DNA from 4 places in the Mesorhizobium sp. WSM4813 genome. Region 3 is predicted to be linked to each of the others. Evidence: riboswitches for the same ligand, from Rfam matches in the RefSeq annotation. Region 3 holds a riboswitch; each other region holds the start of a gene.
The links. Region 3 has a riboswitch for thiamine pyrophosphate ahead of thiC (phosphomethylpyrimidine synthase ThiC). Riboswitches for the same ligand answer to the same signal wherever they lie in the genome.
Positions count from the first base shown of each region.

Region 1: another riboswitch for thiamine pyrophosphate. It lies ahead of AC0L25_RS11500 (YkoF family thiamine/hydroxymethylpyrimidine-binding protein); the one in region 3 lies ahead of thiC (phosphomethylpyrimidine synthase ThiC).
Region 2: another riboswitch for thiamine pyrophosphate. It lies ahead of thiB (thiamine ABC transporter substrate binding subunit); the one in region 3 lies ahead of thiC (phosphomethylpyrimidine synthase ThiC).
Region 4: another riboswitch for thiamine pyrophosphate. It lies ahead of AC0L25_RS16620 (YkoF family thiamine-binding protein); the one in region 3 lies ahead of thiC (phosphomethylpyrimidine synthase ThiC).

Region 1 is NZ_JBVVQU010000016.1:43,608-48,155, reverse strand. It holds gene AC0L25_RS11510 (NAD(P)/FAD-dependent oxidoreductase) at 1-972, opposite strand, end outside; gene AC0L25_RS11505 (aspartate aminotransferase family protein) at 1,204-2,580, shown strand; TPP riboswitch at 2,726-2,838, shown strand; gene AC0L25_RS11500 (YkoF family thiamine/hydroxymethylpyrimidine-binding protein) at 2,829-3,437, shown strand; gene AC0L25_RS11495 (alcohol dehydrogenase family protein) at 3,447-4,548, opposite strand, start outside.
Region 2 is NZ_JBVVQU010000056.1:24,253-28,800, reverse strand. It holds gene AC0L25_RS26145 (thiamine diphosphokinase) at 1-619, opposite strand, end outside; TPP riboswitch at 723-837, shown strand; gene thiB (thiamine ABC transporter substrate binding subunit) at 881-1,894, shown strand; gene thiP (thiamine/thiamine pyrophosphate ABC transporter permease) at 2,143-3,762, shown strand; gene thiQ (thiamine ABC transporter ATP-binding protein) at 3,759-4,529, shown strand.
Region 3 is NZ_JBVVQU010000006.1:119,187-123,734, forward strand. It holds gene AC0L25_RS05220 (ATP-binding protein) at 1-874, shown strand, start outside; gene AC0L25_RS05225 (SgcJ/EcaC family oxidoreductase) at 1,006-1,437, opposite strand; TPP riboswitch at 1,573-1,689, shown strand; gene thiC (phosphomethylpyrimidine synthase ThiC) at 1,794-3,629, shown strand; partial or broken gene thiO (glycine oxidase ThiO) at 3,626-4,548, shown strand, end outside.
Region 4 is NZ_JBVVQU010000025.1:83,377-87,924, forward strand. It holds gene AC0L25_RS16605 (ABC transporter substrate-binding protein) at 128-1,141, opposite strand; gene AC0L25_RS16610 (ABC transporter ATP-binding protein) at 1,138-1,896, opposite strand; gene AC0L25_RS16615 (ABC transporter permease) at 1,893-2,582, opposite strand; gene AC0L25_RS16620 (YkoF family thiamine-binding protein) at 2,718-2,921, opposite strand; TPP riboswitch at 2,912-3,024, opposite strand; gene AC0L25_RS16625 (sulfite exporter TauE/SafE family protein) at 3,386-4,162, shown strand; gene AC0L25_RS16630 (superoxide dismutase family protein) at 4,296-4,548, shown strand, end outside.

The sequences.
Region 1 (4,548 bases), on a different contig from region 3:
GCCGGGACCGGAGAGCTTCGGCCGGATGCCGCTATAGGCCGGCTGCAGACTGCCATCGGCGAGACCCGGCCAGTATTTGCGGATCTCGTCGTAGAAGCGCTCGCCGCGCGCTGGGTCGACGCGATAGTCGAGTTGATCCGTCCATTCGACATCCGGCCCGAAGCGGGCGACGCCGTCGAGGTCAAGCGTCAGATGGACGCCGAGCCCGCCGGGTTCGGGTATGGGATAGACCAGCCGCGAGAACGACCCCCGGCCGGCGACCGAAAAATAATTGCCCTTGGCATAGCGAAGTTCTGGCACGAACTGCGGGTCGAGCCCGTCAAGCGAGCCGGCAAGTGCCGTGGCACCAAGCCCGGCGGCGTTGACGAAGCGCGCGGTGGCGATTTCAAAGCGCCAGCCGCTGGTGCTGTCGACCGTGTCGAGCACGATGCGCCCACTCTCGATGCGGCCGGCGACGATGCGGGTGTTGAGGCTGAGTAGCGCCCCGTGCTCCTCGGCGTCGCCCAGCAGCGCCAGCATCAGGGCGTGGCTGTCAATGATGCCGGTGGCGGGAGACAGAAGAGCCGCCGTGCATCGCAGCTTCGGCTCCAGCCCGCGCACCTCGGCGGCGGTCAAGGACGTCAGGTCGCCCGCGCCGCAGGCAGAGGCGTTGGCCAGGATGGAAGCGAGCACCGGCTCCTGTCCGGCATCCGTGGCGACGATGAGCTTGCCGCAGCGCGCATGCGGCACCGCCCGCTCCTGGCAATAACGGTAGAGCTTTTCCCGGCCTGCCACGCAGAGCCGGGCCTTCAGCGATCCGGTCGGATAGTAGATGCCGGCATGAATAACCTCGGAATTGCGCGAGCTAATCCCGGCGCCGATGGCGTTCTCGGCTTCGAGGATCAAGGTGTCCATGCCGCGCTGCGCCATCTCGCGCGCGATCGCGAGGCCGACGACGCCGGCGCCGGCAACGATGCAGTCGACATGGTCCACGATCAGGCCACCTCAGGCTTGTTGTTGTGCCTGCTGGTGAGCCGTTCGGGAATCAAGTCCTCGCGACGCGTACAGCCGGCTTCTGCATGTCTCAGTCCATCCGCCAGCCCTTCCGAAAGGGCTTGACACCCTTACAAGAAACAGATGCACCAAACAGCATCAATGCCAGAGGCCGATGCGCGCCGAACGGCGGCAAGGACGCACGTCCCGGCATGCAGGACAGGAACGATCATGGACGGTCGACCGAATTCTCCCGAAGCTCGCGACATCAGCTACCACATGCACGGCTACACCAATGCCCGCAAGCATGAGGAAGCAGGGCCGCTCGTCATCGAGAAAGGCGACGGCATCTATGTCGAGGATCTCGCCGGCAACCGCTATATCGAGGCGATGGCCGGGCTTTGGAGTGTCGCGGTCGGCTTCTCCGAGAAGCGGCTGGTCGACGCGGCGGTGCGCCAGATGTCCAAGCTGCCCTACTATCACGACTTCGGCTCCAAATCGCATTCGCCGCTGATCGATCTCGCCGAGAAACTTGTGGAGATGGCGCCGGTGCGGATGAGCAAGGCGTATTTCACCAATTCCGGCTCCGAGGCCAACGATACGGCCATGAAGATGATCTGGTACCGGTCGAACGCCCTCGGCCAGCCGGCACGCAAGAAGATCATCAGCCGCAATCGCGGCTATCACGGCGTCACCATTGCCTCGGCAAGCCTGACCGGCCTGCCCAACAACCACATTTCCTTCGACCTGCCGATCGCCAATGTGCTGCATACGGCGACGCCGCACCATTGGCGCGAGGGATTGCCAAATGAAAGCGAAGAGCAGTTTTCGAGCCGGCTTGCCGACGATTTGGAAAAGCTGATCCTCGCCGAAGGACCGGAAACCATCGCTGCCTTCTTCGGCGAGCCCATCATGGGCGCCGGCGGCGTCATCGTTCCCCCGGCCGGCTATTGGGAGAAGATTCAGGCGGTCCTGTCGAAATACGACGTCCTGCTCGTCGCCGACGAGGTCATCTGCGGTTTTGGCCGAACCGGCGAAATGTTCGGCTCGCAGACCTTCGGCATTAGGCCAGACATCATGGTGCTGTCGAAGCAGATTTCTTCCTCGTACCTGCCGATCTCAGCCTTGCTGATCAACGAAAAGGTTTTCGAGCCGATTGCCGACGAAAGCAATCGCATCGGCACCTTCGGCCACGGCTTCACAGGCGGCGGTCATCCAGTCGCGGCGGCGGTCGCGTTCGAGAACCTGAAGCTGATCGAGGAACGCGACCTTGTCGGCAATGCGCGCACGGTCGGCGCGCATATGCAGAAGCGGCTGCGCGAGCTCGCTCCGCACCCGCTTGTCGGCGAGGTGCGCGGCGTCGGCCTGATCGCGGCGGTCGAACTGGTTGGCGACAAGGCGGACAAGACGCCGTGGGAGACGGCCGGCGCGCTGGGCGGGCTCGTCAACGGTTTTATGCAGCAGAACGGCGTCATCTCGCGCAACATGGGCGACGCGCTGGCCTTCTGCCCGCCGCTCATCATCACCGAGCCCCAGGTCGATCAGGTGGTAGACGCGTTTGAAAGATCGCTCGAAGCCGCGGTCAAGCAGGTCGGGTCACTGAGCTGATCAGGTCGTCCGAAGGCAGAGGCTGAATGGGCGTTGGTGATTGGCGAAGTCGGCAGCTTCGCTGGCGGCGCCACGCTCGGCAATTGGTCTGAAGCGATTGCCCCGGGATCCTACTTGAACATCCACCGCGCCGGTGCTACGTCCACCCTATCGACAGGGGCGCTCCGTATTGCCGGGGCTGAGATGGAAGGTGCCAAGCCTTCGGTCCCTCAAGCTGATCTGGGTAATGCCAGCGGAGCGAGGCGACTATGTTTTCAGGTGCACAGATTTCCCTGTATCCGATGTGCGACGATTTCGTCGGCGTCATCCTTAGAGCAATTTCGGCGATGGATTCCTATCGGCCGAATTTCCGCATCGAGACCGACGACATCTCGACGCTGATCGTCGGCCCGCCCGAACAGCTTTTCCCGGCCATGCGCGATCTGTTCGCCTCGGCGGCGGCAGGTGGCGCGCATTGCGTGTTGTCGGCGACGGTGTCGCGCGGCTGCCCTGGCGAGCCCGACGATCCGATCTGCACACCGATTTCCGGAAGCAGCCACGGACTGTCTCTGACCGAGCGCATCGGTGCGGCGCGGGCGCATGTCGACAGCGCGAAAAAAAACGGACAACAGGTCGCCGCGCAGTTCTCGCTCTATCCGCTCGGCGAGGGCCATCACATGGACGAGATCTACGGCTGCATCGACTTTCTCAAGACCTCGGGCGTCTTCGACAGATCGAAGAACTTCTGCACGAAGCTGAGCGGTGACGCCGGGCCGGTGTTTGCGACGCTGTCGGAAGCCTTCCTTCGCTTCGGCGCCCCGCAAGGCCATGTCGCGCTCGATCTCACCGTGTCAGCGAACAGCCCGACATCTTGTTAGTGTTGGTTGTCAACGGATTACAGCGAAATCCGAAACGGCATCCGGAACGACCACCAGTTTGCCGACAAAGTCCTTGGCGATGAAATCCGCCTGGGCGCGGTGGAAATCGGAGAGCCTGTAGACACCGCCGACCAGCGGCCGGATGTTCTTCTCCTCGATGTAGTGGACGATGCGGCGGAAATCGTGTCGCGTGCCTTGGCTGGACCCGTGCAGCTGCAACTGCTTGAGATACATGGTGCGCAGATCGAGCTGCACGACCGGGCCAGCAATCGCGCCGGCCGTGGTGTAGCGGCCTTCGGGCCGAAGGATGCGCAAGAGGTCATTGAAGATCGCGCCGCCGACCAAGTCGGCAACCACGTCGATCGGCTGTCCGCCTGCCGCCCCATTTACCGCAGCCGCCAGGTCAGCGACGCCACGGGTGATCACTGCCTCGGCGCCGATGTCGAGCACCGCCTGTTCCTTGCCCTTGCCGACGACGGCATAGGGAATGGCGCCGCGCGCCCGCGCCAGCTGCACGATGCCGGAGCCGACGCCGCCGGAGGCGCCGGTGACCAGCACGCGCTCGCCGGCCTTCAACGCGGCGCGTTCCAGCATCTGTTCGCCGGTGAGATAGGCGCAGCAGAAGGTGGCGAGTTCGACATCGGTCAGATTGGTGTCGACAACATGGGCGTTGTCGGCCGGCACGGCCTGGTACTCGGCATAGCCGCCGTCACGGCCGTGGCCCATATAGTCGATGTCGGCGAGTGAATCGTCGTTGCGGTTGTAGATGGAGAAGTCGACCATCACCCGCTCGCCGATGCGGTCCGGCGAGACACCATCGCCGACGGCGACAATGTGGCCGACCGTGTCGGCGCCCTGGATTCGCGGGAAAGTCAGCGTGTTGCCTTGCCGCCGCCAGGTCGACACGGCGGCTGCGTCTTCTTCCGTGCCATAAGCGCCCTGTCGCACCCAGACGTCGGTGTTGTTCATGCCGCAGGCAGTGACCTTGACCAGCACTTCACCAGGGGCGGGCGACGGCACCTTCACGTCGGTGCGGTAGACGAGCTTTTCCGGTCCGCCGTGACCGGTCAGAAGCACGGCGGCCATGGTGGCGGGGAGGGGTTTGGCTATG
Region 2 (4,548 bases), on a different contig from region 3:
GTCCGAGCAACAGCGCGCGGCCGCTGCCCAGCGCGATTTCGAGCCGGCCCTTGACCTCATTGGAAATGGTCAGTGACGAGCCGAATGCCACCTCGACATGGTTCAGCGGCCATTTGGCGCCGGTCACGGTCAGGCCGGAAAGGTCGGAAAAGCCGAGAATCGAAAACAGCGTGCCATCGGCGTAGTCGAAGCCGGCCTTTCCGCGAAGCAAGGGGATGCCTTCCTGTGCGCCGCTGGTCAAAAGCACCTCCGTGCCTGCCTCGGCCAGTCGGACGCTGAGCGCCAGGTGCAGGAAGGTGTGGTCGGTGCGCTTGCCGCCGAACGCGCCGGCGAGCACGAGGCTGGTCGCGCCGCGTTCGAGCGCGGCGGCGATAGCCAGTTCGCCGTCGGTCTTGTCCTTTTCTGCCGGAAACACCTGGCGGGGCACGGCGGCCAGTTCGTCCGGCAAATCCGCCGGCACCGAATCGAAGTCGCCGACCCAGAGTTCCGGCGTCAGGCGCAGCGTCCGGGCATGGCTCATGCCGGCGTCGGCGGCGATGACACGGGAGCCTTCGACCTGGCGGTCGAGCAGCGGCGTGCGGATTAGATCGCCGCCAAGCAGAATGGTGAATTTGCTCATATGCGTGGCCCTTACCAGCCCTGCTTGCGAAACGGAAGGCCGCGTGCTGGATGCCCGGCAAAACTTCCGCTTGCGCCGCAACTGGGCCGGGCCTATGTGTCGAAACGCTCTAACGGGGTGCTGGACGCGATCTTCGCGGACCAGCTGAGAGGCAACCATGCCAACCCGCTGAACCTGATCCGGTTTGTACCGGCGGAGGGATTAGACGTTTCGGACAGCCCGACGCCTCAATTCCTTTCAACACTAACGAAGGAGGCGCCGATGCGCACGTTTTTATACACTCTTGTTTCGGCAGTGCTGCTTGCGGCGTCCGTTCTCGCCGGCACCGGGCCAGCATCCGCGCAGGAAAAACTCACCGTTTATACCTATGAGAGCTTCACCGCCGACTGGGGTCCTGGCCCCGCGGTGAAGAAGGCCTTCGAGGCCGAATGCGGCTGTACTCTCGAATTCGTCGCGGTCGCCGACGGCGTCGCCCTGCTCAACCGCGTCAAGCTGGAAGGGGCCGCGACCAAGGCCGATATCGTGCTCGGCCTCGACACCAATCTGACGGCGGAAGCCAAGGCCACCGGCCTGTTTTCACCGCATGGCGCCGTCATCGACGTCAATGTGCCAGGCGGCTGGAGCGACGATATTTTCGTGCCGTTCGACTATGGCTATTTCGCCGTCGTCTACGACACCGAAAAGCTCAAAAACCCGCCGAAGAGCCTGAAGGAATTGGTCGAGGGCGATGCCGATGAGAAGATCGTCATCCAGGATCCGCGCACCTCGACGCCCGGTCTCGGCCTGCTGTTGTGGGTGAGGTCGGTTTATGGCGACAAGGCGCCGGAAGCCTGGGCCAAGCTTAAGGCAAAAGTCCTCACCGTGACGCCGGGCTGGAGCGAGGCCTACGGCCTGTTCACCAAGGGCGAGGCGCCGATGGTGCTGTCCTACACCACCTCGCCGGCCTACCACATGGTTGCCGAAAACACCGAGCGCTATCAGGCAGCGTCCTTCGAGGAGGGCGAGTATCTGCAGATCGAGGTTGCCGGCATAACCACCACGGGTGCGAAGAACCCGTTGGCGAAACAGTTCATCGCCTTCATGACCGGGCCGAAATTCCAGGATGTCATTCCCGAGACCAACTGGATGTTCCCGGCCGGCAAGACCGAGAAGCCGCTCAATCCGGCTTTCGACAAGCTCATCAAGCCGACCAAGACTTTGCTGTTCAGCCCCGAAGAGGTCGCCGCGAACCGAAAGGCCTGGGTCGACGAATGGCTGTCGGTGATGAGCGAGTAGCTTGTGATTGAAAGATGATTACTCTACGGCGCCCCCCTCTGTCCTGCCGGACATCTCCCCCACAAGGGGGGAGATCGGATGTCACTTCCGCTTTCGCCAATCGCAACAGTCGAAAGATTGAGGCGAGGGTGAAGCTGCCAATCTCCCCACTTGAGGGGGAGATGTCCGGCAGGACAGAGGGGGGTGGGCGGGAACTCGACCTCAGCCATATTTTTTGCTTCGACGATCGTTGAACTAGGCAGGGCGGCATGCACACTGGCCATCCTACCGATCCCCGCGTCACCGCCGGCACCATCGCGCTTGCCGCTGTTGCGCTGCTGATCGGCGGGGCCTTCGCCGGGCTCATCCTTGAGGCTACACGCGATCCGTCCGGCGCCATTTCGGGCTTCGATTCCTACCTCTTCCGCGTCGCCCGTTTCACGCTGTGGCAGGCTTTGCTGTCAACACTGCTTTCCGTCGTGCCGGCGCTGTTCGTTGCGCGGGCGCTGTCGCGGCATCCGCGCTTCTTTGGCCGCGGCCTGATCCTGCAGCTCTTTGCCGTGCCGCTTGCGCTGCCGGCGATCGTCGCTGCGCTCGGCATTCTGGCCCTCTATGGCCGTGCCGGCTATTTCGCCGGCGTGCTCACCGCGATTGGCGGCCAGGGCTGGCCGGGCATTTACGGCCTGCCCGGCATCCTCGTCGCCCATGTCTTCTTCAATCTGCCGCTGGCGACGCGGCTGTTCCTCGAGGCGCTGGCGACAGTGCCGGCCGACCAGTGGCGGCTGGCGAGCCAGCTCGGCATGGGCGCCAGACCCGCATTCCGGCTGATCGAATGGCCGACGCTGCGTGCGGTACTGCCAGGCGTCGCCGGGCTTGTCTTCATGCTCTGCATCACATCCTTTACTATCGTGCTCACGCTGGGCGGCGGGCCGCGCGCGACGACACTGGAGGTCGCCATCTACCAGGCGTTGCGTTTCGATTTCGATCCTGCCCGCGCGGTGACGCTGACACTGCTGCAGATCGCTCTGACCTTCATCGTGGTGCTTGCTTTGATGCGGCTTGGCGCCAACACCGTCGGCGACGCCAACCTGCCGGTGGCACCGCGCCGGTATCTTTCGGCTGGTACGGCCGAGACCGTGCTGAACGCAGCATTGATCGTTCTGGCATTGCTGTTCGTCGCCGGGCCGATGGCGGCCACGGTGACGTCAGGCCTTGGCGCCGATCTCGGCCGGCTGGCGGCCGAGCGCGCGGTGCGGCAGGCAACGCTGACCAGCGCCGTGCTCGCCTTGCTGGCGGCGCTGCTTTCAGTGGCGCTGTCGCTGTCGCTCGTCATGGCACGACGGGCGCTGGCCTTGAGGCGTCGCGTCGACGCCAAGACGCTGCTCGAATACGCCACCGATGCCGGCGCCGGCTTCGTCCTCGTCGTGCCGCCCATCGTCATCGGCGCCGGCTGGTTCCTGCTCCTGCGTGCTGTCAGCGACGTCTTTGCCATCGCCCCTGTCATGGTCGTCGCCGTCAACGCGGTGATGGCGATGCCGTTTGCCATCCGCGCCATTCGCCCCGGCTATGATGCGGCGAGCGAACGCCACGAACGGCTCTGTTTGCTGCTTGGCATTTCGGGCTGGGACCGGTTCCGGCTGGTCGACTGGCCGTCGCTGCGGCGGCCGCTCGCCACCGGTTTCGCGTTCGCGATCGCTTTGTCGCTCGGCGATCTCGGCGTCATTGCCCTGTTCGGCAGCGACTCCCTGCAGACGCTGCCTTATCTCTTGCTGTCGCGCATGGGCAGCTACCGCACTATGGACGCGGCAGGCCTGGCATTGCTGCTCGGCCTGGTCTGTCTCGCGCTTGTCGTGGCCGCGGACTGGCTGGGACGGGGAGAAAAATCATGACGCTCAACAGCGAAAGCGGTACGGCTGTGCGGCTGGAAAAGGTCTCGTTCAGCTATCGCGAAGCGCCGTTTTTACTCGATGTCGAGTTCGCCGCCTCGAAGATCACCGCCATCATGGGGCCGAGCGGCTCGGGAAAATCGACGCTGCTTAATCTGGTGGCCGGCTTCGAGGCGCCGCAATCGGGCCGCGTGCTGATCGGCGGCGCCGATTTCGGCGCCAAACCGCCTTCGGCGCGGCCGGTGTCGATGGTGTTCCAGGAAAACAATCTCTTTGCCCATCTTTCGGTCGAGCGAAATGTCGGCCTTGGCCGCTCGCCGTCGCTCAGGCTGACCGAGACCGATCACGCTGCGATCGCAGCGGCACTCAAGCGCGTCGGCCTTGCCGGCAAGCAACAGCGCCTGCCGCACGAACTCTCCGGTGGCGAGCGGCAGCGCGTCGCGCTCGCCCGCGTCCTGGTTCGCGACCGGCCGGTGCTCTTGCTCGACGAACCGTTCGCCTCGCTCGGACCGGCCTTGCGCGACGACATGCTCGATCTGGTAGCCAGCGTTCATGCGGAGCGGCGCATGACGGTGCTGTTCGTCACGCACCAGCCGGAGGATGCCCACCGTATCGGCCAAGACATGGTGTTCCTGGACAATGGCACGGTTGCCGCAACCGGGGCCGTCGCCGATTTTTTTACCAAGGCTGGACCGGAAGCCTTCCGGCGCTATATCGGTGCAGGTCCGTTTGGCGCAGGATCACGAGATATTGCCCGGAAGCGGACATAATTTACGGCCAAACCGGCTT
Region 3 (4,548 bases):
CTTTATTCTTTTCATTCCGGTATACGCCGTGCGCTGGATTACAGCGCCACTTTCCTCGATCGCCGCGGCGGCACACTCTTTTGGACGGCCGACTAGCGATGATCGGATTTTGAGCGAAGAGGGACCGAAAGAGGTCGCCCAAGTGGCGCGTGCCATGAACCATATGCGCGATCGGATCCGGGCGATGATCGATGACCGCACTCGTATGCTCGCCGCAATTAGCCATGACCTTCGCACGCCCTTGACGCGGCTGCGATTGCGGACTGAGCAGCTCCCCAATCCTTCGATTCGGGACCAGATGCTGCGCGACATCGGCAAAATCAGTGGCATGCTTGCCGAGACTCTCACCTATTTGCGCGAGGATGACCGCTCCGAGCCAATGCAACGCGTCGAATTAGCCAGTCTGCTGCAGACGATTTGCACGGATTTCAGCGACATGGGTCATCAGGTTTCCTACCACGGTCCCGACCGTTGCGTTATCACCTGTCGGCGCAACACGCTGATGAGGGCGATCACAAACGTCGTCGAAAACGGCGTAAAGAATGGAACGTTAGTGGATGTGCGGCTTTCGCTCGCCGCCTCACATAGTGTCCAGATCGATATTTCCGACGATGGTCCGGGAATCCCCGAGTCGCAGCGCCAAAAAGTCTTTGAGCCGTTCTTCAAAAGCGATAGCGCTCGCACATCGACGGAACGCAGCGGTTTCGGATTGGGACTGTCCATTGCGCGGGATGTCGTCAGACGCCATCAAGGCGAAATCGCGCTTCTCGGCCGAGCCCCCACCGGGCTGACTGTTCGCATTTGCCTGCCTGCCAGCCATGGTAGAGAGAAGCATGCCGCTCCCGAATTCCAGCCCCTGACACCACTGCATTGAGACCTTCGCCGTCTCGGGTGATCTGTTGATGATGCATCGCGACTGTCGCGACCCATGAGTGGAATCATGCGCGGACGGCATTGCCGATCACGTCGGCGGGGCGCTTCTGTACTTAGGTCCTACAGGCATAGTTATCTCTTTGCGCTTGAAGGGGGAGCAATCGCCCCCGCAACAATGTCAGTGTTTTGGGCCACCTTTATCTGCCAGCCCGACTGTTCTTCCTTCACAATCAGAAGCAGAATGCCCTCTCGTGTTCCAGCGGGTGAGCCGTCCGGGGCGGATGCGCCAGTCAGGGTCCATGTGTAGTGCACGGATGCAAGACCGGGAGCTAATTCCACAACTGCCGAGACATCACCTTCCAATCGGCTATCACGAAACATGGTTTCATGAGTTGCGCGATGCGCCGCTTCGATCTCGGTGCGGTTCTTCCACCACACGCCTACGACATTGACGAAATTAGCATCGTTGGCGAACAACGCTGCGAAGTCATCCATATCGTGCCTATTCCAAGCATCGGCAAAGGCAGTCGCGGCATCCTCAGGTGTGCTGACCATCAAGCTCATCTCAAATCTCGTTGCTTGCGATAAGCATATGGGATTTCGGCCCGGATCGCGACGAGCGAGGGGGCAGATTTCAAACTGACCCACTACCGCCGGCCGAACGCGCTTGACAACATGGCACGGGCCCGTTCAACTTGACGCATTCACCAGGGGAGTCCCGGCAAGGGGCTGAGATACTGCTGGCTTTCGCGGCGCAGTGACCCGTTGAACCTGATCCAGTTCATACTGGCGTAGGGACGGTGCAAGCGCTTTGCGGGAGTTCACGCCCGTAGTCCTGTATTGAACAGGCAGGCCAAAGCGTCTTTTCATCCTTCCGGCACAGAACTGGGTCTCCAATGCATGAGCAAAGGAGCCTCACGATGAATGCCCTTACCCCCGCCGTGTCGACGGGACCGCTGCCCGCCTCACGAAAAGTCCACAAGCTCGGCACTATCCACCCGCAGATCAGGGTGCCAATGCGCGAAATCTCCGTCCATCCGACGGCCGGCGAGCCGCCCGTTACCGTCTACGATCCATCCGGCCCCTACACAGACCCGACTGTCGAAACCAGCATCGAAAGGGGCCTTGCCCGGCTTCGCCACGAATGGATTACCGCGCGCGGCGATGTCGAAGCCTATGAGGGTCGCCATGTCCGGCCGGAAGACAACGGGTTCGCCGTGGGCGAGCGCCTGACGCCGGAATTTCCCGTTCGCAACCGCCCGCTCAGGGCCAGATCGGGCAAGGCAGTGACCCAGCTTGCCTATGCGCGCGCCGGCATCATCACGCCAGAAATGGAGTTCGTGGCCATCCGCGAGAACCTCGGCCGCGAGATCCTGCGTGGCAAAGTTGAGCGCGATGGCGAAGCCTTCGGCGCGGCGATCCCCGATTTCGTCACACCCGAATTCGTGCGCGACGAGGTGGCGCGCGGACGGGCAATCATTCCCGCCAACATCAATCATCCCGAGAGCGAGCCGATGATCATCGGCCGCAATTTCCTGGTGAAGATCAACGCCAATATCGGCAATTCGGCGGTCACCTCCTCGATGGCCGAGGAGGTCGAAAAGATGGTCTGGTCGATCCGCTGGGGCGCCGATACGGTGATGGACCTGTCGACCGGCCGCAACATCCACAACATCCGCGAATGGATCGTGCGCAATGCGCCGGTGCCGATCGGCACGGTGCCGCTCTATCAGGCGCTCGAAAAGGTTAACGGCATTGCCGAGGATCTGACCTGGGAGGTCTACCGCGACACGCTGATCGAACAGGCCGAACAGGGTGTCGACTATTTCACTATCCATGCCGGCGTGCGGCTGCACTATATCCCGCTGACCGTTGACCGGGTCACGGGTATCGTCTCGCGCGGCGGCTCGATCATGGCCAAATGGTGCCTGCACCATCACCGGGAGAGCTTCCTTTACGAGCATTTCGCCGAAATCTGCGACATCTGCCGCGCCTATGATGTGTCCTTTTCGCTGGGCGATGGGCTGCGTCCGGGCTCGATCGCCGACGCCAACGACGCCGCGCAATTCGCGGAGCTGGAAACGCTCGGCGAGCTGACGAAGATCGCCTGGGCCAAGGATTGCCAGGTGATGATCGAGGGGCCCGGCCACGTACCGATGCACAAGATCAAGGAGAATATGGACAAGCAGCTCGCTGTGTGCGGCGAGGCGCCATTCTATACGCTTGGACCGCTGACGACCGACATCGCGCCGGGCTACGACCACATCACCTCAGGCATCGGCGCCGCCATGATAGGTTGGTTCGGCACCGCCATGCTCTGCTACGTCACGCCCAAGGAGCATCTCGGCCTTCCCGATCGCAACGATGTCAAGGTTGGCGTGATCACCTACAAGATAGCTGCCCATGCCGCCGATCTGGCTAAGGGGCATCCAGCGGCAAAACTCAGGGATGATGCCCTTTCCCGCGCGCGCTTCGAGTTCCGCTGGGAGGACCAGTTCAACCTGTCGCTCGATCCCGAAACCGCGCGGTCCTTCCACGATCAGACCTTGCCCAAGGAGGCCCACAAGCTGGCGCATTTCTGCTCCATGTGCGGGCCGAAATTCTGTTCGATGCGCATCTCCCACGACATCCGCGCCGAAGCGCAGAAGGAGGGCATGGCGGCAATGGCGCAGAAATACCGCGAGGGCGGCGATCTCTACATGCCGGCGGACGAGACTAACGCACCACGCGTGCCGGAGGCGCATGAGCGATCATGAGGGTGCTGGTCAACGGGGCTGGCGTCGCTGGCCTCACTGCCGCCTTCGAGCTCGCCATACGCGGCGCGGCGGTGACCGTGGCCGAGACAAGACGTAGCCTGGGTGGCAATGCGTCGTGGTTCGCCGGCGGCATGCTGGCGCCGTGGTGCGAGCGTGAAAGCGCCGAGCAGCCGGTGCTGGATCTCGGTCGCGATGCCGCCGACTGGTGGGACGCGGCGACGCCCGGTCAGGTGACACGGGCCGGAACGCTGGTCGTTGCTGCACCGCGAGATGCAGGCGAGCTCGACCGGTTCGCCAGTCGCACGTCGGGGCATCGGCGTATCGATGAAAGCGAACTTGCGTTGCTGGAGCCCGACCTCGCCGGGCGCTTCCGGCGGGGGCTGTTCTTCTCCGACGAGGCACATCTCGACCCGCGCCAGGCGATGCGAGCACTTCATGACAAGCTCGCGGACATGGGCGTCGAATTCCACTTCGGCGCCGACGTCCGGCGAGTTTCCAATTTCGATCGACAGATCGACTGCAGGGGGATGGCCGCCGTCGATGACAGGCTGCGCGGCGTTCGTGGCGAGATGCTGATACTGCGCACGCCTGATATCCGACTGTCGCGCCCGGTCGGGCTGCTGCATCCGCGCTTTCCGCTCTATCTGGTGCCGCGCACCGGTCACCGTTTCATGGCCGGAGCGACGATGATCGAGAGCCAATCCGCGGAACCGGTCACGGTCCGTTCGATTATGGAGCTTCTCGGCGCCGCCTGCGGACTCCATCCGGCATTCGGCGAAGCTGGCATCGTTGAGACCGGCGTCGGCGTTCGCCCGGCATTTCCAGACAACCTGCCGCGGGTCGAAACGAGCGGAGATACCGTCGCGATCAACGGGCTTTATCGGCATGGCTTTCTTCTCGCCCCTGCCATGGCGCGCCA
Region 4 (4,548 bases), on a different contig from region 3:
CTGAAGACTTGGAAGGCCGTATCGCTCGCGAAGGGTGCGCTTACCCCCAGCGTCGAAAACTTCCGAACGCTCCTCGTGACTGCCGGGTCAAAGATCCCGGCATTGAGATGCATGCGCCGCGGCGGGTTCATTTTTCGCCGGCCAGATAGGCGTTGGTGTAATAGGCCGCGAAATCGGGCCGTTCGCCGACCGGGTTCCCATCGCTGTCGCGCAGGGCGCCGGCCTTGAACAAGTAGTCGCCGATAGCCTCCATCTTTGCGGGATCGATCGTGCCGATCGCGCCGGCCGGGCTTTGCAGGTAGTGGCCGTCGACCAGCGCCTTCAGTGATGCTTCGATCAACGGGCGGTTGGTCAGCATGTCGCTGTTTGCTGCGATCAGGATATCAGCCGCTTCTTGCGGATGTTCGACGGCGAAGGCGTAGCCGCGCCTGGTCGCGGCGATGAACGCGGTTGCCGTGTCCCTGTTCTTTTCGAGATAGGCCCGGCTCGAGCCAATGAAATTGGTGTGTTGGTCGGGCACGCCGAAATCCGCGTAACGGAAGGCGCGCTGAGCCTTGCCGTCAAGTTCCGCTTTGATCCCCTCCCAAGTGTAGACTTCGAGCGTAAAATCGACTGCGCCATTGGCCAAGGCCTCATAGGCGGAGGTGCCCAGCGTCACTGTTTCGAATTTGCCCTCGCCGCCATCATGGCGGATGATGGTGCCGATCAGCGCATTCTCCCAGGCGCTGCCGAAACCGCCATAGGTCAGGCCGTCCAGGTCCCTGGGGGATTGTATATCGGCGCGGTCGGCGTTGAACACCAGCCTGCCGGTTTCTGTCTGCACGATGGCGTAGGTGGCGACGAGGTCGGCGCCGGCCGTGCGTTGGGTGAACAATCCTATGGATCCCAGTATATCGAAATCGGCCACGCGGTTGGCGATCAGCGTACCGGCCGCAGTGTCGCTGTAGGGCAGGATCTGCACGTCGAGCCCGGCCTCGGCGTAGAAGCCTTTCGCCCGGGCGACATAGAGCCCGACATGATTTGTGTTCGGCGTCCAATCGAGTGCGACGGTGACAGTCTGCTCGGCTGAGACGGACGTGACGGGTCCGAGCCCGGTGATCAATGCGGCAGCGATGAAGAGGCGTCTGGAAAGGATGGTCATGTCCTTTGGGCGAGCTGTGGATCGAGAAGGGTATCGAGGATGTCGGCTTCGATTGCGGTGGCTTCCGCCGAGGCAAGATCCTTGCGCGGGCGCGGAAGAGGTATGGCGATTTCGCGCAGCACGCGGGCAGGGCGGGCGCTCAGCACATAGATGCGGTCGGACAGGAAGACCGCCTCGCGGACATCGTGGGTGATCAGCAGGATGGTCCAGCGGTGTTGGTCCCACATCGTCTGAAGCCAGCGCTGCATGCCGGTGCGCGTGAGGGCGTCGAGTGCGCCGAACGGTTCGTCGAGCAACAGCATGGCGCGATCCTGCACGACGGTACGCAACAGCGCGGCGCGCTGGCGCATTCCGCCCGAGAGCTGCGCCGGATATTTTTGCTCGAAGCCCGCAAGGCCGAATTCGCCGAAGAGTGGCGCCACCTTGCGGCGCGCCGCCTTGCGGGACATGCCCTGCACTTCCAGGCCGAGCGCGGTGTTGTCGATAACTGTGCGCCAAGGCATCAGGGCATCGTGCTGCGGCATGAAGGCAAAAGGTCGGCGCGCGTCGGCCAGTGGCCGCCCATCGAAGTCGACATCGCCGGCGTGGCCTTCGAGACTGCCCGTCAGCAACCTGAAGATAGTGGACTTGCCGGCTCCGGAGGGGCCGAGGATTGAAACGAGTTCGCCCGGCTCGACATGCAGGGTGATGCCGGCAAGCACGTCGATGTCGCCAAAACGCTTGCTGACGTCGCGCAGCTCCAGCCGCCTGCTCATGATTTTCGTGCGCCATCGAGCCGCTCCCATGGCGCGGCGACGCGCTGGATCAGCACCGTAGCGGCAAACAGGACCAGGGTGAGCAAGGCGCTGACCAGCACGGGCGCCAGCACGAGATCGGGCCGGAAATTGTTCTTGGCGTTGAGCATGTAGATGCCGAGCCCTTTGGCAGCACCGGCATATTCCGCGAAGATGGCGCCCACCACGGCATAGGTGATCGAGATGCGCAGTCCGGCAAAGAAATAGGGCAGCGAGGAGGGCAGGCGGGCCAGCAGGAAAATGCGCATGCGGGAAGCGCCCATCGAACTCAGAAGCGCCGAAATGTCTCGATCCGTCGATTCGTAACCCTGCACCAGCGCGACCAGCATGGGAAAGAAAGTCACGAGGGCGACCAGCATGATCTTCGGCGTGAGCCCGAAGCCGAACCAGAGAACGACTAGCGGGGCGATCGCCACCAGCGGCAGCGTCTGGCTGATGATGAACACCGGGAACAGGGCGCGGCGCAGCGGCTTGAAGAAGTCGATCAGCACCGAAAGGATGAAGGCAACGGCCAGCGAGCAGGCGAAACCCGCCAATGTAGCGCTGATCGTCGGCACGGTGTTGTCGAACAGCGCCTGGCGCTGCTGGATGGCCTGGGCGAGGACGCGTGACGGCGCGGGCAGCGTGGTGGGCGAGATGCCCGAGATGCGCGCATAGAGCTACCAAGCCAAAACCAGCGCGCCGACCGATAGAAGGACCGGTCCGACCTTGGCGAACAAGGCTGCGATTCGCGGTGCGGCGGAGAAAGGTTGGGACATGCGAGACCTCCGGCGCGAAAAGGATCAGCGCAGGGTCGGGCTGTTGGCCGAAACCGTAAGCTCGATCGTGACATGGCCATCGAGGGGGCCGACCGGCAGCGTCGAAATATCGTCTGTGCCTATGCGCAACGGATCGCGACAAGGGTCGAGCGCATCGAGCGCGGAGATGATGACGCCGACGAAATCGCCGGTTGTCGGATAAAGAAAAATCTGTGCGTCAGAAAACATCGCCCGCCTCGCTCCGCTGGTATTATCCAGATCAGCTCTAGGGTTTACGGGCTAGCAGCCCATCTCTCAGCCCCGACGATACGGAGCACCCCTGTGGATGGCGGCAATTAAACAGATATGGGGTAGAGCTGCAAGCCTGCGTCCGACCTGGAAACCTCAGGTCGGCGGAGGTGCGGCTTGAGCGACTGACGTGGTCTTTCGAGGAAGGTCGATTAATGCGCGGCTTCAACTTAAGAGGGTGCCAACCCAGCATCGTGTTCGAGATCGCCTGAATGTTCTGAGAAGCTAAATGACTTTGAAAGTGTAAGGAAGGCGTGGATCGAGCGGACAGTTTCCCATTCGTCGTCACCATTATCGATCCCAGGCGTTTGGTGAATTGTGGAAGCATGAAGGCATAAATTGCGTACGTTGAGGCAGCGGGTTTCTCTTTCGCCAATTACAACCGCGCTTTGTTGGAGAGCCAAATGCAAGAATTCATTCTTTTTGCGCTCGTGGGGTTTGTAGCGCAAGCTGTGGACGGGGCTCTCGGCATGGCCTACGGCGTGGTTTGCTCGACAACACTGCTGGGGTTTGGCGTTTCTCCTGCACACGCTTCGGCTTCAGTTCACGCGGCTGAGCTGTTTACCACTGCGGCCTCGGGCTCGGCTCACCTCTATCACCGCAATATCGACTGGAAACTTTTCTGGCGGCTGATGCCGTTTGGCGTGCTCGGCGGCGTTCTCGGCGCTTTTGTGCTTACGTCGTTTGAAGGGGCCGTCATGAAGCCACATGTGACCACATACCTTGCACTCGTCGGAGCTTGGCTCCTGTTCCGTTCCTTCCGGCGGATCCCAAGCAAGCCGGTTCCTGCAGGCGCGGTAGCTCCGCTTGGACTTGGTGGTGGATTTCTCGACGCCGCAGGGGGTGGCGGCTGGGGACCCATCGTAACGACGGGCCTTCTCGGTTTTGGCGGGACGCCCCGCTATGTTATCGGAACGGTTAATGCCAGCGAGTTCCTCATCACGTTCTCGGTGTCTCTGACCTTCTTGTTTGCCTTGCTAACAGGCCATTGGGAGGAGGCAGGAGAGCTGGCGGAAAATCTAATCGCCGTTGCCGGCTTGGTCCTCGGCGGCGTGATCGCAGCGCCGATGGCCGGATTGATGGTGAAGTCGATTACAGAAAAGACGCTTCTCAGGCTCGTAGGGGGTATCATCATACTGCTGGCTGGCTGGCAAACCGCGGAACTCTTCGAACTGGTGTAGACTGAAGACACATCGAAAAGGTGGTCGGCGTCGCTTTCCTGGCGGCCGTGCCGGAGACAAAAACCCAAGTTCCAAATGGAACGAAGAGGTCCCTTTGTTGTTTGGATGCCTTGGACAACCGGAGGCCGAGTCGATGAAAAAATTGGTTGTAGCAGCAGGGTTGGCGCTGGCGGTCGCGATGCCTGCAGCGGCTCAGGACACCGCGACTGCAAAAGCCGAATTCGTCAACATGGCTGGCGAGAAGAACGGAACGGCCACGCTGACCGAGACGGCGCAAGGGGTGCTGATAGAGTTGGAGGTTACAGGACTGCCTGCGGGCGAATGGGTCGCATTCCATGTTCATGAAACCGGAAAGTGCGATCATCAGACCGGCCATGAGTCGGCAG